4 regions of the Cupriavidus sp. P-10 genome follow, and region 3 is predicted to be linked to each of the others. Evidence: predicted binding sites of a transcription regulator. Region 3 holds the regulator's gene; each other region holds the start of a gene.
What was found. Region 3 encodes FNR, which switches genes on or off when oxygen is low (the NO sensors DNR and NnrR bind a similar motif). Its sites were predicted from a motif close to TTGATNNNNATCAA; they were not measured.
Positions count from the first base shown of each region.

Region 1 (4,211 bases), on a different replicon from region 3:
CGGCTGCGAGCAGCGCGGGCAGGCGAGCAGGCAGTTGGACGGGGTGCTTCATCTTGATTTCTCCGTTTGGGGGGAATGGAACCGGGCACCGCAACCGACAGAGCGGTGCGGTGCCGCGGGTTGTTAGTAGACGTCGTGTTGTGTGTTGTAGGCGTTGAACTTGCCGGTTGGCGTGATCAGGCGCTTGTCCTTGATCACGGTCTTGAGCGTGCGGGTCTTGTCATCGACCACCACCAGTGCGGACTCGCCGTCCTTGGTGCCCCAGACCGAGAACCAGACCTCGTCGCCGGCCTGGTTGTATTCGGCCTGCACCACGCGCTTGGCGCCGGCTCCTTTCAGGCCGGCCCAATCGGCGATCGGCAGCACCTTGAAGCCGTCTTCCAGGTTGCGCGTATCGAACACCGCCACTGACTGGTTCAGCTTGGCATCGGGATTGAGCGGTGTATCGACCCACAGGTTCGAGGACTTGGGATGCGTCTTGATGAACAGCGAGCCGCCGCCCTGGCCCTTGAGCGTCTGCACCACCTTCCAGGCCTGCGCCGCATGGCCGGCGGGATCGGTGCCGATCAGGCTGATGGTTTCGTCGCCGAGGTGGCTGGTGGCCCAGACCGGGCCGAACTTCGGATGCGTGAAGTTGGCGCCGCGCCCCGGGTGCGGGGTCTTGCCCACCTCGATCAGCGCGGCGAGCTTGTCTTCCTTGGTGTCGACCACGGCGATCTTGTCGGACGCATTGGCCGCGACCAGGAAGTAGCGCCCGGTGGAATCGAAGCCGCCATCATGCAGGAACTTGGCCGAATCGATGGTGGTGGTCTTCAGGTTGGACAGGTCCGAGTAGTTGACCATCAGGATCTTGCCGGTCTCCTTGGCGTTGATCACAAACTCGGGGTGGTAGTGGCTGGCGACGATCGAGGCGACGCGCGGCTCGGGGTGGTACTCGTTGTCAACGGTCATGCCGCGCGTGGACACCACCTTCAGCGGCTTGAGCGTATCGCCTTCCATGATCACGTACTGCGGCGGCCAGTACGAGCCCGCCACCGCGTACTTGTCTTCATAGCCCTTGTACTTGGAGGTTTCGACCGAGCGCGCCTCCATGCCGATCTTGACCTCGGCGACGATGTCGGGCTTGGGCAGCCACAGGTCGATCAGGTCCAGCCGCGCATCGCGCCCGATCACGTACAGGTAGCGGCCCGATGCCGACATGCGCGAGATATGCACCGCATAGCCGGTCTTGACGATGCTGATGATCTGCTTGCTGTCGCCGTCGATCAGCGCGACCTCGCCGGCATCGCGCAGCGTGACCGAGAAGAGATTGTCCAGGTTGTACTGGTTCATCTTCTTCGACGGCCGTTGCGCGACGGGCAGGATGTCCTTGCGGCTTTTCTCGATGTCAGCCAGTGAAAATTCCGGCGGCGTCGGCGGATCGAGCTGTATATAACGGGCCATCAGGTCGACTTCCTTGTCGGAGAGGTCACCGGATGTGCCCCAGTTCGGCATGCCGGCCGGGCTGCCGTACTTGATGAAGGTCTTCAGGTATTCCGAGCCGCGCGCGCGTGTGATGTCTGGCGTCAGCGGCTTGCCGGTCGCGCCCTTGCGCAGCACGCCGTGGCAGCCGGCGCAGCGCTCGAAGTAGATCTGCCTGGCGTGATCGAACTCGGCCGTGGTCAGCGTGGGGATCGTCGCCTTTTGCTCTGCCTTGGTTTCAGGCTTCTGTGCGGCCTTGGCGGGGTTGGTGGCTGCCTGGGGAAGTCCCAGCCAGAGTGAGAGCGGCAGTGCCGCGAATGCGGGGTAAAGCCATCTTCTTGCTTTCATGGTGCCGTGGTTCAGCGGGTTGTGGAAAGCTGTTGTCGCGGTGCTTGTGGGGCGCGAACTGGCACCAGGCGCTTGCAGTGATGATGCGGACACACTGCGAGTAGGGGATTGACTGGCATCAAACCGGGATGGATGACACGCAACGGTTTGTGCGCGGAGCCGAAGATGGTTGCGTGCGTGCCGCGCAGGCGCATGCATGCACGGGGCGCTGCGCTATCCCGCGGGATAGCGCAGCGCCCTCACGGCATGGCGTGGAGAAGTGGACCGACGCGCTGCTAATCCTTGATCAACAGCACCGGGCAGTGCGCATGGGCAAGGACCCGCCTGGCTACCGATCCGACGATGGCATCGAGAAAGCCGCCGCGGCCATGCGAGCCCATCACGATCAGGCTGGCCCCTATCTGGCTTGCATACTCGACGATGCGGGTCGGCGCAAAGCCTGTGAAGCCATGGCGCTCGAACGGGATCCCGGCTTCGCCGAGGATGGTGGCCACCGAGCCCATCGCCTTCTCGTTCTGCTCGCGATGCCAGTCGTCGAGCGTGCCGCGGTCGATGAAGGACTTGATGTCGCCCGGCACATCCGGTTCGCAATGCACTACGTGCACGACGAAGTCGCGGGTCAGCAACGGGCTTTGCGCGAGGTAGCGCGCAGCCGCGTCGCTATAGGACGACCCGTCGGTCGCCAGCAGGATCTTGTTCATGGCTTGCTCCTCATGTGCGCCGGTTACCGGCACCGCGTTCGCGCGGTGCGCCGCTGCGGCCCGGCTGATCGCCCGCTGCGGCGGCTCGCCTGGTCCTGGCCTGGCTGAGCAGGACGGAGACGAACAGCGTCATCGCGACCGCGCCCAGGGACCAGTGCACCGGTATATGGAACCACGGCTCGACCAGCATCTTGGCGCCGATGAAAGCGAGCACGATGGCGAGGCCGTACTTCAGGTACTGGAAATGCGCCGCCAGGTTGGCCAGCAGGAAATACAGGGCTCGCAGCCCCATGATCGCGAAGATGTTCGAGGTGAATACGATGAAGGGATCCGTGGTCACGGCAAAGATCGCCGGGATGCTGTCGACGGCGAACACCAGGTCGGTCGCTTCCACCATCAGCACTACCACGAACATCGGGGTCGCATAGCGCAGGCCGTCGATGCGCACGAAGAAGCGTTCGCCGTGATAGTCCGAGGTGATCCGCATGTGGGCGCAGAGGAAGCGGACGATGGGATTGCGCGAGAGGTCGGGGGCATGCCGGGACATGAACAGCATCCTGATGCCAGTGATGACGAGGAACACGCCGAACACGTAGAGGATCCAGGCGAACTGGCTGATCAGCCACACTCCCACCAGGATCATGGCGGCGCGCATCAGGATTGCGCCGAGTACGCCGAGCAGCAGCACCCTGCGCTGCAGCTCCGGCGGCACGGCGAAGTAGCTGAAGATCATCGCGAACACGAACATGTTGTCGACCGACAGCGACAGCTCGATCAGGTAGCCGGTGTAGAACTCCAGCACCTTGCGAGAGGCTGTATCCCGGCCGGCGTCCTCGGCCACCACATACCAGAGTGCCAGCCCAAAAAGCGCGGCCAGGGTCATCCAGACGAGGGTCCACCCCAGCGCCTCGCGCGTGGAGACGCGGTGCGCATGCCGCCCGCCGAGGACGAAGATATCCACGAGCAGCGTGCCCAGCACCAGGATGAAGAATCCGGCCCACATCGGGGCGGTTGCAAAGGTGTCCATTGCCTTATGGGGTAACTGCAGGGGTAACTGCCGGTGCAACTGCCGGAGGCCGGCGCCCGGTCCGGCCAACCGGGATCATGGCAGCTGCCGCGCGAGGTGGGGCCGCGCAGGCTGGGCCTTCACGCGCAGTGCATCGGGTTCGCCGCAGTAGTGCAGGATCTCGGCGCGGGCCGCGTTGCGCAGCCGCATTGCCGCCGGCCAGTCCTGCCCGTCAGGCGGCACGGGCCGGCCGATGACGACGCTGATCGGGCCGCGGCGCGGCAGCCACTGGCCGTCTCGCAGTACCGAGCGGGTGCCCCGCAGCGCAATGGGAACCACCGGCGCGCCGGCACGGGCGGCGGCGAGGAAGGCGCCCGAGCGGAAACGTTGCAGCCCCGGCTCGCGGCCAAAGGTGCCTTCCGGGAACAGCAGGGCGGATCGTCCGTCACGCACCGCCGCGACCAGGCGCGCGATGGCCTCGGATTCGCGCACGTTGTCGAAGCGGTCGATGAAGTCGGCGCCGATGCTGGACAGGTAGGCGCCCGGAATGCGTTGCGCTTGCAGTTCGCGTTTGGCCACTACGCACACCGGCATGGGCAGTGCGGCGATCAGCACGATGCCGTCCAGGTAGCTGGCATGGTTCGATACCAGCACGCAGGCGCGGTTGCGCGGCAGCTGCTCCAGCCCCTGCACGA
Region 1 is NZ_AP025171.1:2,550,412-2,554,622, reverse strand. Features, by position in the region: gene CTP10_RS28320 (c-type cytochrome) at 1-52, opposite strand, end outside; gene CTP10_RS28315 (nitrite reductase) at 124-1,809, opposite strand; gene CTP10_RS28310 (universal stress protein) at 2,085-2,510, opposite strand; gene CTP10_RS28305 (TerC family protein) at 2,521-3,537, opposite strand; gene CTP10_RS28300 (AMP-binding protein) at 3,613-4,211, opposite strand, start outside.
Region 1: a site for FNR is predicted at 1,918-1,931, ahead of CTP10_RS28315 (nitrite reductase). Genes of this name have one in related genera too.

Region 2 (4,211 bases), on a different replicon from region 3:
TTTGAGCGGGGATACCGAAACCAAGTGCTCGGGCGACATGTTCACCCAGATGCGCCACGCCTTTGCCTACTACCGCTCGTGGATGGGGGGCGGCCACTCGCGCGTGGCGAATGCGCCGGCAACGCTGTCGCTGCGCGACGTGCTGGAATTTGCCACGGTGGCGGGGGCCAGGGCAAACGGGCTGGCGCACAAGGTCGGCTCGCTGACGCCCGGCAAGCAGGCCGACGTCATCATGATCCGCGCCGATGATCTCAACCTGACGCCGGTCTCCGATGCGGTGGGCGCGGTCGTGCTGGCTGCGCATCCGGGTAATGTGGATACGGTGCTTGTCGCCGGCCGCACGGTCAAGCGCCATGGCCGCATGACGAATATCGACCTGGACGCGTTGCGCCGGCGTGCGCTGGCGTCGCAGCACTATGTTCTCGGCCTCCGGTGAAGGAAAGCCCAATGCATATCCCACTCGACCCGGAACTGGCAGCCATCGTGGCATCGATGCGTGCGGCGGATGCGCCGGCTCCGTTTTCCGGCACGCCTGACGAGGCCCGCGAACGCATGCGTGTTGCCATCCAGGCGGCGCGCGAGCGGACTCCGCTGCCCGAGGTCGGCGCCATCGAGGACTGCATTGCCGTCCATGAGGGTGCGCGCGTGCCGGTGCGGGTCTACCGTCCCCGCCATGCATCGATGTCGCTGCCGACGGTCGTGTTCTTCCACGGCGGCGGCTTTGTCCTAGGCAGCGTGGCGCTGATGGACGACATCGCGCGAAAGCTTTGCCGCGACGTCAATGCCGTCATCGTCTCGGTCGACTACCGGCTCGCGCCTGAACATCCGTTTCCCGCCGCGCATGACGACGCCCTCACCGCGACGCTGTGGGCGCTGCGCAATGCCGGCGAACTGGGCGGCGACAGGGCGCGGGTCGCGGTGGCCGGGGAAAGCGCGGGCGGCAACCTGGCCGCCTCCACCGCGCTCAGGCTGCGCGACCGGGGCGATCAGGCCGAGCGCCTGGCGGCGCAGTTGCTGGTCGTGCCAGGCGTCGATTTCGCACGCGATATAGGGCAGATTGAAGCGTTACGCAGCGACTTTCCGATGCTGTCGCCTTCCGACCTGCGCGATATCTCGCGGCTGTACCTCGGCGAGAACGTTGCGCTGGCCGACTGTTTCCCGCCGTCACCGATGCATGCGACCGACCTTCATGGCGTGGCGCCGGCAGTGGTGGCGGTGGCGGGACACGATCCGCTGCAGGCGGAAGGCGTGACCTATGCAGGTCGGCTTGCCGCGGCTGGCGTGCCGGTGCGTGTGCTTCGTTTCGATGACATGTTCCATCCCTTCTTCGGCTTCTTTGAAGCCTCCGCATCGGCTTGCCGCGCCCATGACGACATCTGCCACGCCTTCCAGGCGTGGCTCAGCCAGCACGCCGGTTCCGTTCCAACGTGACAGTTCCTGAAAGATGGCAAGCCCTGCCTCGGCGTGCGCGACGGCAAGGACATCCGCGTCATCGGGCCGGTTTCGCTGGAACAACTGCTGGCGCGGCGTTGACCTGAACACATACGGCCGCGAGCATGCCACCAGCGAAACGCTCGACGCGGCGGGCATTGCCTACCTGCCGCCGCTGGCCCGCCCATGGAATGATGGCCGCGCTGAAACCGGGTGTGCTCATGGCGCCTACCGGTTCCGGCATAAGTTCTCGGCCGAGGCCCGGCAGTGCCGCGAAACGACCGGCGTTCAGTGCATGGAGGCGTTCGCTTCGCTGTCGATCTGCTTGCGCAAGGTCGCGAAGCGCTTCTCCACATTGGCGCCGAATAGGGGATCGGCACTGGCCCAATCGACCGCGGCGACCTCCGCCCAGTCGGCTTCGGTCAGGAACCGGGCGGCGCGCGGCATGACCTGCTTTTCCTCGGTGGACAGATGGTTGCGGTAGTACACCAGGTACATGGCCGCGGCCGCTTCCAGTGCCGCTCGCGAAGTGACCACTTCGCTCTGGGCTTCACGCAGGCGATTGAGCAACTCCGCGCCGACCGTGGCGATCACGCGATGTTCCTGCAGTAACCGGCTGATGATGATCCGCGTGCCGGGATCCCGTTCCACGAGCAGCGCGTAGGCAACATCCTCGCGGGGATGGTGCATGCAGTCGCCATAGTTGCGCATGTAATGGATGATCGTGGCCATCAGGCCGTAGTCTGGCTGCTCGCCCTGATGGAAGGTGCTGACTTGCTGTTCCAGCAGGTCGAGCAGGGAGGCGAAATGGACATGGTCGGTATGCCAGGCGGCAAGCGGTGTCGGGCTTGGGGTGGAAAGCGCGGCGGAAGGTGAAGTCGGAAGCGAGGTGACGAGCGGGGTGGCCATGACGCCCTCCTGGGAAGCTGGGCAAGCAGACGGTTGAGTACGATGCGATATCGGAACTTGCGGGGCCTTCATTACCACAATAGTTGCCCTGCACGATTTGCGTCTGACGCAGATCAAAGCGGCGCCACCTTCCAGGATCATGTGCAGCGGGCCACGTGCAGCCTTTCCGGGATGATCTCAGTCCGCAGCTTCTACGCTTACCGAGCAAAAGGGGCCTGCTGATACCACGTTTCCGCCGTCCGATCCTCGGACCACAGAAGTGCACTGAAGTGCGTTCCGTCGCCCAATGATCCGAGAACCAGCCTAGTTACTCAAGTGCAGGGTCGTTTGGTATTTATATAGGAGCCCGTTATAAAAACCATCGGCATAGAGGATCAAGTCGCCGGAACCATTGCGGAACCAGCGTTGGATACGAAGGCCAGGAGTACCGTTCTTGACCTGCAGCGCACGAGCCAGTTGTCCCCTTATATTGAATGCACTGACGGTCTGCTGGATGTCGGACGGACGTTCGCCGAATTGTTGCCCAATCTGTTCGATAAAGATGACAACGGGGGAGATCCGATTGAGGTGGAGATCTTGAGCGACGCCCGAGTACATGGGATGAATCCATAAATGGCTAAGCATCGCAGGCGCCTCCTTGTTACCGCCTGTCCAGCGTAGGACTTCAAGGTGCCGCCAGTGTTGACCAACGGCGCAACCAATAGTGGTAGCCAGTGTCGGATCCGCAGCGATATCGGCGCTTGCGGTGATCATCTGCTGACCGCCCTCGGCGAGCTGAACAAGATCACCTAGCGACGTCAGCCTTATGGTCTGCTGGTCTTCGGTTCTGTCTGCGATTACGCGCGTTCCGATCGGCCTCTGCTTTCGAACATAGCCTCGGTCCTGCAGCGCGCTTAGGGCAGAGCGAACTGTAAAACGGCTAACTCCGAACATCGCGCATAGGGCTTCCTCTGTGGGCAGGAGAGATTCCACCGGATATCGGCCTCTGCGGATGTCGGCGAGGAGCGACTGCGCCAGCAACAGATGTTTGGGCGGGCGGGATCCGAGATTGTCCAGGCTGGAATGTGGCGTGGGACTCATCACTGATGCTCCTCGCCCGGACGAGCGTTCGTTGGCGATCGGACCGCCAGGGCGGTCCTTTGGCGGTAGTGCGCCCGAGCCGCGCAGCAGAAGCCGTGCTCGAGGTCACCCCCGCTCCTGCTTGATACATAGGTTGGTATCGAAGCCCAGACGCGCGGACACGTCATGCTGTGTTGAATATGTTTCACGGTCGTCGCGTTAGCGAATGTTGAGGTTAACGTCCGGGGAGTCGAAGTGGCCTCCCTCGGGATGGTCACCAGTTTCGTTCGTCGCCAAACGAAAGGCGATGTTAGCGGAAGCAAAGTCTTGACGCCACATACGCTTCATCCTATCATCGTCCGGACAATCAGATGATAACCAAAACCACCGACGAGACACAGCAATGAATCTGGAACTACGTCTGAAAGACCCGGCTTGGGCTTCTTCCGCAATCGAGAGCATTCGGGAGTTTGCTGGGGTTATCCAGGGCGACATGGCCAAGGCAGCACGTGAAGGCGTATTTCCTCGCCACGCATTCAATGAACTCGGGCGGCGAGGCCTTCTCGGAATGCTTACCCCACGGGAGTACGGGGGGTTGGGTTTCGGCGTGCCTGAGTACTGCCTGGTGGAGGAGGAATTGGGTCGCTACGGCTTGGTAAGTGGGCAGACGCAGGCCCAAGGCGAACGCTGGCTGAACGACTGGGGAACATCGGAGCAAAAGGCGAAGTACCTCCCTGGGCTCGCCAACGGGAGCATCCTGTTTTCTGAATCGATATCCGAACCATCCGCCGCCTCATCCTTGAAAAATCTTC
Region 2 is NZ_AP025172.1:1,460,716-1,464,926, reverse strand. Features, by position in the region: gene CTP10_RS36770 (amidohydrolase family protein) at 1-436, shown strand, start outside; gene CTP10_RS36765 (alpha/beta hydrolase) at 448-1,431, shown strand; gene CTP10_RS36760 (hemerythrin domain-containing protein) at 1,720-2,340, opposite strand; gene CTP10_RS36755 (GntR family transcriptional regulator) at 2,644-3,420, opposite strand; gene CTP10_RS36750 (acyl-CoA dehydrogenase family protein) at 3,803-4,211, shown strand, end outside.
Region 2: a site for FNR is predicted at 2,444-2,457, ahead of CTP10_RS36760 (hemerythrin domain-containing protein). Genes of this name have one in related genera too.

Region 3 (4,211 bases):
CAGGATGTCATCTACCTCGCCGTGCTGCTGGTCATTTCGGCGCTGGCGCTGTTCTTGTTCACGGCAATTGCCGGGCGGCTGTTTTGCGGCTATGCCTGTCCACAGACGGTCTATACCGAGATATTCATGTGGATCGAGCGGCGGATCGAGGGCGACCGGATCGCGCGCATCCGCCTGGATGGCGATCCCTGGAGCCTGCGCAAGCTGCGCCTCAAGGCCACCAAGCACTTCCTGTGGGTACTGATCGCCCTGTGGACTGGGTTCACCTTCATCGGCTACTTCGCGCCGATTCGTGAACTTGGCGGCGAGCTGGCGAGTTTGTCGCTGGGCCCGTGGCAGACGTTCTGGATGCTGTTCTACGCGTTTGCCACCTGGGGCAACGCGGGCTTCATGCGCGAGCAGGTATGCAAGTACATGTGCCCGTACGCGCGTTTCCAGAGCGTGATGGTCGACCGCGACACCTATGTCGTTACCTACGACATCGGCCGGGGCGAGCCGCGTGGCAGCCGTTCGCGCAAGACCGATCATCGCCAGGCGGGCCTGGGCGATTGCGTCAACTGCAGCATTTGCGTCCAGGTGTGCCCGACCGGCATCGACATCCGCGACGGCCTGCAGTATGAATGCATCGGCTGCGGTGCCTGCATCGACGCCTGCGACCAGGTCATGGACAAGATGTCCTATCCGCGCGGCCTGATCCGGTACACGTCGGAAAATGCCATGCGCAAGGCGCTGTCGGCGGCAGCGTCGCGCAAGCGCTTGATGCGCCCGCGTGTCATCATCTATTCGGTGGTGTGGGTTGCGCTGCTTGCGGGCTTCGTCGCTTCGATCGCGCTGCGCACGCCGCTGAAGGTGGACATCATCCGCGACCGCGGCGCGTTGGGCCGGGAAGTCGAGGGCCGCTGGATCGAGAACGTCTATCGCCTGCAGCTGATCAACACGACTGAAGGGCCGATGCACATCAGCGTGCGAGCCGACAGCGACGAGTTGAAAAACCTGACGGTCGAATACGACAAGCAGGCCGAGTCGCTGGCGCCGACGTCGAACCGGCTGTTGCCGATCCGCATACGCGTGCCGATCGAATACGCCGCGCAAGGCACGCACAAGATCCGCGTGACGGTGACCAGCGAAGCAACTGAGCGGGGCAGCGCCGAGATCCGGCAAACCACCAGCTTTATCGTGCCGCGCGACCTGTGACGCCAGGCGCTCGGTGCAGAACTTAAGGGGGCATGATGAATCAGCAAGGCAATCCGTGGTGGAAGGAGCCGTGGCCGTGGCTGTTGATGAGCGGCCCGCTGGTCGCGATGGTGGCGTGCGGCGTCACCATCTGGCTTGCGTCGTCGCATCCTGACATGCCGGTGCAGGGCGCGGCGCGTCATGGACTGGTGGTCGAGAAGGCGGAGGCAGTGCGGCCTCAGCCGAGCGCAGCGAGGCAGCCATGAGGTTGCGCTGGCTGATGTGGGTCTTGTGGCCGGGGTTCCTGATGGCGGGCTTCGCCACCGCGACGGTGTTCTCGGTCGTGGATCCCGGTGACCTGAAGTTCTTCGGGCATCCGATCGAGGCGTCGCGCGAATCGATCTATACGATGAGCTTCCTGCTGGCGTGGATATTCTGCGCGCTGTCCAGCGGCCTGACGCTGTACACGATGCCGACGCGGCTTAGCGATACCGACGAGCTGGAGTGAAGGGCGATGCTTGCGCCGCCCTGTGCGGCGCAAGCGCAATGCGGTGTGGTGTGGCGTGGGGAAGGGTCAGCAGCTACGGCTGTAGAGCTGCTTGATGCCGGCGAGATCCACCAGCTTCACGTGGCGCTGGCGAATCTGGATCAGGCCGGCTTCAGCGAAGCGCGAGAACAGGCGGCTGACGGTTTCCAGTTTCAGGCCCAGGTAGCTGCCGATTTCCTCGCGGCTCATGCGCATCACGAATTCGGTCGACGAGTACCCGCGTGCCGAAAGGCGCTCCGACAGGTTGATCAGGAACGCGGCCAGGCGCTCTTCGGCGCGCATCGAGCCGAGTGTCACCAGCATCAGCTGGTCGTGCGTGATTTCCTTGCCCATCAGCCGCAGGAACTGGTGCTGCAGCGAAGGCAGGTCTGCGGACAGGGTCTGGAGGTCACCAAGGCGGACTACGCAGACTTCGGTATCTTCCAGCGCGGTCGCGTCAGAGGCATGCTGCATTTCCCCCAGGCCGTCGAGTCCGACGATCTCGCCTGGCAGATGGAAACCGGTAATCTGTGAACGGCCGTCTTCGGTCGTGACGTGCGTCTTGAGCGTGCCGAAGCGAACGGCATAAACCGCGGTGAGGGGATCGCCCATGCGATACAAGGTCTCACCCTTATGGACCCGGATGCGTTCCTGCACCAGCGTGTCCATCTTGGTAAGGTCTTGCTGGGACATGCCAACCGGAAGGCACAGTTGCCCCATCGCGCATGTGGAGCAACGGGGCGACATTTCGGTGATTGGAATGGAGGTAAGCAATTGGAACCTGCAAGATTGGATGCGAGGGCGCGATCAGGACATTTTACCGTGCGATGTGATGCGGCAGGGAGCCAGATTTGACATTTGGTGTGCTAATTAGCGTTTTTATGCTGGCATTGCTGGGCGGCGTGCACTGTGCAGCAATGTGTGGCGGCATCGCGCTGGCAGTCGAACAACCACGTGGCAGCGTTGCGGCCATGACCTTCGTGCGCAGCCGTGCTGCCTGGGTCGGCGAGTTGCTGGCAATGCACCTGGGCAGGATTTCGACCTACATGATGCTAGGCGCGCTGCTGGGCGCGATCGGCGCCGGCGCGTGGAAGCAGGATTACCTGCCGTTGCAGCGCTGGCTGTTCGGTGCCGGCAGCGCCATGCTGCTGTGGTCGGGCTGGCGCCTGCTGCGCGGCAATGCCTTTACCGTGGCATGGCTGGAGCGGCTGGCGGCGCGGGCTGGCAGTGGCGTGGCGCGGCAGTTGGGCCGGCTAGGCGGCAACATGCCCGCGTTCGTGCGTGCGCATGGGGGCCTTGCCAGGCGCTACGGGGTTGGACTGGCCTGGGGGCTGGTGCCGTGCGGCATGGTCTATGGTGCGCTGACGCTTGCGCTGCTCGCCGGCAATGCCGGTTCCGGCGCACTGGTGATGGGCGTGTTCGGCGTCGGCACGCTGCCCAACCTGCTGGTGCTGTCGGGGCTGTCCGGCTACCTGCGCAGCCTGTCGCGGCGGCGCGCGGTGCGGGTGGGCGCGGGCGTGGCGGTCATGGCGTTCGGGGCCCTTGGCCTGGCGCGCGCGGTGTTGCTGCCACATTCGCTGGCAGAGCAGGGTTTCTGCCTGGTCTTTTGAGGCGCATGGGGCGCGCGGCGCAGCGAATGATGGTTGCGGGCAAGGGCGGGAATGCCATACAATCGCCAACATTGCGGTATCGCGCGGTGTTTTGTAAGCAACGGCGAGCAGCGCCAAGCGGCCTTCCTACCAGAAGGCACGCCCACGGCGGCGGGAAGCGTTGGTGGTTCGATGCCCGGCCCGGCCCGCGGTCCATCCGGTTCAAAAGATCAAAGCCCGGCTGGCACTGCGGTGTTGGAGATGCCGGCCTTGCTCCCGATACCCGTTTTTCTTGCGTCCGAGGCGTTCAGTTCGCCGACAGCAGCGTCCGGTTTTCGGATGTGCCACGCAAGAGGTTCGCTGACCGGCCCATGGCGGCATGCGAACGATCTCCTGCCGGAGTGACCCGGCAACTCGATGCAAAGAATGGAAGTGCACGGCTTGGATGCAGCAGGTATCCGGGTGAGCTGCGCAATGAGATGGCGATGGCATTGGCGTCGCTGTATCCAAAATCTCCGGTGCCCCGGATCCGTCCGGGAGCAGGTGCAAAGACAGGCTGCACACCATCAACATGAATACCCAAGAGGCGAAGATCGTCCTCGAGACGGCGCTGATCTGCGCGCAGGAACCTTTGCGCGTCAATGATCTGCGACGGCTGTTCGCCGACGATGTCGGCGCGGACACCGTCCGCGTGCTGCTGGAGGAGTTGCGCCAGGACTGGCGCCCGCGCGGCGTGGAGCTAGTGTCGCTGGCCAGCGGCTGGCGCTTCCAGAGCCGCCCCGAAATGCGCGAATACCTCGACCGCCTGAATCCTGAAAAGCCGCCGAAATATTCGCGCGCCGTGATGGAGACGCTGGCGATCATCGCTTATCGCCAGCCGGTGACGCGCGGCGATATCGAGGAAATCCGCGGCGTGACGGTTA
Region 3 is NZ_AP025170.1:2,178,388-2,182,598, reverse strand. Features, by position in the region: gene ccoG (cytochrome c oxidase accessory protein CcoG) at 1-1,194, shown strand, start outside; gene CTP10_RS10055 (FixH family protein) at 1,230-1,439, shown strand; gene CTP10_RS10050 (hypothetical protein) at 1,436-1,681, shown strand; gene fnr (fumarate/nitrate reduction transcriptional regulator Fnr) at 1,748-2,473, opposite strand; gene CTP10_RS10040 (urease accessory protein UreH domain-containing protein) at 2,551-3,309, shown strand; gene scpB (SMC-Scp complex subunit ScpB) at 3,860-4,211, shown strand, end outside.

Region 4 (4,211 bases), on a different replicon from region 3:
TGCAGGCGGCGGACCTCGTTAGGCAGGACGACCACCGGCCGCCCCGCATTCAGCAGCACATATTCGGCCACCTCGGCCGTAAGCGATGGCACGACTCCCCCTGTGGTGGCCGGCCGCGCGAGCAGGACGATATCGGCCACGCGCGCCTCCTGTGCCAGGACCCAGCCGGTCTCCTCTGCCACGACATGATGCGAGAATGTGATCGCGGGTGTGGCATCAGCCAACGTATTGCCCAGTAACTCCCGGTACGACGCGATTTGGCTCAGCAGGCGGCGGCGCGCAAGTTCTGCGTACCGCGCCGCATCGTCGCCGGCGCCACGCACGGGATCGATGCGCAGGCCAGTCGCGCTGGCACCAATGATATGCGCCCCAAAGCAGGAAGCCAGGTCCGCAGCCATGCGGATACGGGCGACGCAACCGGCGTCTGGCCCAAGCTCGACAACGATCGTCCGGTAGTCCATCAGAGCGCCTCCGCCTGAGCAAGGGCATGCGGCACAACGCGCGCCGAGATGCTCGCCCGCACGGCTTGGTCCGCTCGCAGCTTGGGAGGGCGGAGAAAATTGGGCGCGCCGGCACAAGCGCTGCAGACGATGCAAAAAAGCAATCCGACGCTGCATCGCTGCAGGCAGGCGCTATAGCGAGACCGTTGAAGCGCTTTCATGGCAGTAACCGGTTCCAGTCTGGGCTGTCTTCGCTTCAGCGCGAGAACAGCACAGGTACCGTCATGGAGTCCAAAAGCGTACGCGTGACGCCGCCAAGCACCAGTTCGCGCATGCGACCGTATCCGTAGGCCCCCATCACGATCAGGTCGGCATTAGAATCCGCCGCGCGCGAAAGCAGGAGCTCGCCGATGGTCAGGTCAGCACCGCCGGGACCGTGTTCGATTTCCACGGCCACGCCGTGGTGCTCCAGCACACGCGCGGCGTGGCCGACCGGGGTGGCGTCTGCTCTTGCCTCCTTGGCCGCAGTGTGTGCGCAAAGAATGTGCGCCTGGGCACCGGCCATCAGCGGCACAGCATCGTGCAGCGCCCGCGCCGCCTCCCGGCTGCCATTCCACGCGACGATAACCCGCGTGCCAACGGTGGGAAACTTGCCGGCGCACGGCACGACCAGCGTCGGACGGCCGGTCTCCAGCAGCAACGATTCCAGCAGCTGTCGAGCCACCGGGCCTTCGGTGTTGTCGGCGTCGTACTGGCCGGCAACGATCAGTCCGGCCTCGCGAGCCTCGCGCAGCACTGTCACCACGGACTCTCGCTCTGCCGCGCGCCACTCGGCGCGCACCGGCAGTGCTTGAGTCGCAGCAAGAAACTGCACCCGGACGTTTTCCCTGACCTTGTTGCGCCGGGCCAGGTCGTCCGCTACAAATTGCTGCGCGCCCTCCGTGAGGTAGATGCCCGGATCGAGAACGAAACCGGCGTACATGCCGATCAGCGGGCACTGGTTAGCCGCGGCAATGTGCCCCGCCACTTCGAGCCGCTGCAGCGCCTGCGGATTGCTGTCCAGATGCACCAGGATGCTGTCGTAAGCCATGATCGCCCTCTCGCAGAAGCTACAAATCAGTCTAGGCGGCAGGCGAGATCGACTCTTGTTTCAGATCAACGGGCGTGGCCTGCGCCGGCACGGCTGAGGTATCGCCCTGTTGTGCGCAGAAGACTAGTGCGAGAAAAGCGCCGGGACGTTCATCGACGTGAGGCGTCATGGATCGCCCGGGCGGATTCGCGGCTGCCATTCCAGGCGAGCATGACGCGCCTGCCGATCTCGCTTAACCAGCCTGCGCTGGGGATGGCCAGCATCGGTCTGTCAGTCCAGGATGATCACGAACAGCAGCTCGTCCAGCCGCGCTCGCGCTGGACGGCTACCAGCGGCGGGCCTTCAGCGGCGCGCCACTCCACCGGCACCAGCCGGTCCTCACACCCAATCCGGATTTGCCGGACTGCTGCGCCGCGCCAAATCTCTTATTTCTCAACCTGTAGGCAGGCAGCGCAGACCAGAAACTGAACAAACGTGGTTTAGTAAACACCCTTCGCCTGCAATCTTATGTCGACCGGGCCGTCAGTACATCAAGCGCGAGCCTCCTTTTCGCGAGCGGTAGGACCTAACCTTGGCCAAACGGTATGCCGATTTGACCTACCTCAAAAGATCCGCAGTCAGGGCCACGACCCGACATAGTGGCCCCTAAAATTCGGTTGCTGCAACGCGTGGCCCATGCGGCTCCGTCATGCAGCGCCGCACGCGTAATCGTCAACCTCTGCGGGAGACAGAGATGCTAAGCCCCCACGAGCTCGCAGCGCTGATGATTCTCAGCGATTCGGAACATACCCGCGAGTTGGACCCCGCTGACATCAGTGCACTCGTTGAGCGCCAGCTGGCGCAGCTCGAGACCTCGAGACCTGATCGGAGGCAATTTCGCCTGACCAGAGAGGGCGAACGCATTCTCAATGTGGTCGGTAAGCGCCGTTGAAAGCCTCCCGAAAAGGGAGACGCCGGCGGTTTTTGTTCCTCTCCTGAAAGCTTGTCGGCTGAAATCTTGTCGGGTCGTCCAAGCACACGAAACCATGAGTGCATGCTAGGCACTTGCGTGCCGGCCTTCAGCCAAATCAAGCGTTCTCCCTGGCATCCCTGCTGCAGGCGGCGGAAAAGACTCAGGGATGGATAGTCAGGACGGCGGCGCCGGCCAGGCGGCCCGCGCGCAGGTCGACCAAGGCAACGTTGGCCTGTTCGAGCGGATAGGTGGTGATATGGGTCTGTAGCGGCGTGTGGGCCGCGATCGCCATCAACGCGTCGCCATCGGCCCGAGTGAGGTTGGCCACGGAGCACAGCCGTCGCTCTTCCCACAGCAACTGGTAGGGCATGGCCGGGATGTCGCTCATATGGATGCCGCCGCAGACGACGATGCCGCCTTTGTCGATGGCGCGCAGCGCACGCGGCACCAGCGCGCCCACGGGGGCAAAGATCAGTGCCGCGTCCAGCGGTACCGGTGCATCGAGGTCGCTGGCGCCGGCCCAGCATGCGCCAGACTGGTGTGCCAACTGCTGGGCAGCGCTGTCGCCCGTGCGGGTGAAGGCATAGACCTCCCGGCCCTGCGCCACGGCGATTTGCGTCACCAGGTGGGCTGCCGCACCAAAGCCGTAGATGCCGATGCGGCGCGCTTCACCCGCCATTCGCAGCGTGCGGTAGCCGATCAGGCCGGCACAGAGCAGTGGGGCGGCGTGCTCGTTGTCATAGGCGGCGGGAATGCTGAAGCAGTAGCGGCTGTCGGCCACCACGTACTCCGCGTAGCCGCCGTCACGCGTGTAGCCGGTGAACTGCGGCGCGTCGCAAAGATTCTCGTGATGTCGCACGCAGTAGCTGCACTGTCCGCAGGTATGGCCCAGCCATGGCACGCCGACACGGTCGCCCTGCCTGAACGCGGTGACACCGGTGCCACACGATTCGACCGTGCCGACGATCTCGTGCCCCGGAATGAGCGCAGGCTTGGGATAGCGCAGGTCGCCGTCGGCGATATGCAGATCGGTGCGGCACACGCCGCAGGCGGCCACGGTAATGCGGACCTCGCCCGGCCCTGGCTCGGGCACTGGGACGTCCAGCAGGCGCAAGGGCAGCCCCGCACCCTCGAACAGCATCGCTCGCATGGTCGGCGGCATGGCGCAATCAGCCTTCGATCTCGCTACGGACCAGCAGCACCGGCTTGGTGGTCTGCGCAAGGACGCCTTCTGACACGCTGCCCATCAGCACGCGCCTAACGCCGCGCCGGCCATGGGTCCCCAAAACGATCATGTCGGCATTCCAGGTGTTTGCTTCGTTGACGATGGTCGTCGAGATCCGGCCTGGGGCCACCGGCTCCTCGTCCAGTTGTGCGTTGCAGCGGATACCGGCTTCGTTAAGGCGGGCAGTGGCCGCATCCAATGCCTTGCGGCCATGAGAGACCAGTTTTCTGACCAGTTCGTGCGGGTCGAAAGAGCCCGTCCCGAAATAGATGTCGCTGTCGTCCACCACGTACAGCACTTTGACTTCGGCATTGGTGGCCCGGCCGATGGCGATCGCCTGGCTGAGCGCCAGGTCGGAGGAGCGGCTGCCGTCCACGGCAAGCAAGATGCGCCTATACATGAGATGTCTCCTGAGAAGGATCGACCCAAGTCCCATCTTAAGATTCGCTCTAATCAGAGTAGATGGTGATGGTGAATTTTGACATGGCTCTACGCCGGACGCGG
Region 4 is NZ_AP025172.1:860,632-864,842, reverse strand. Features, by position in the region: gene CTP10_RS33970 (universal stress protein) at 1-461, opposite strand, end outside; gene CTP10_RS33965 (universal stress protein) at 697-1,530, opposite strand; gene CTP10_RS33960 (zinc-dependent alcohol dehydrogenase family protein) at 2,643-3,644, opposite strand; gene CTP10_RS33955 (universal stress protein) at 3,652-4,107, opposite strand.
Region 4: a site for FNR is predicted at 1,586-1,599, ahead of CTP10_RS33965 (universal stress protein). Genes of this name have one in related genera too.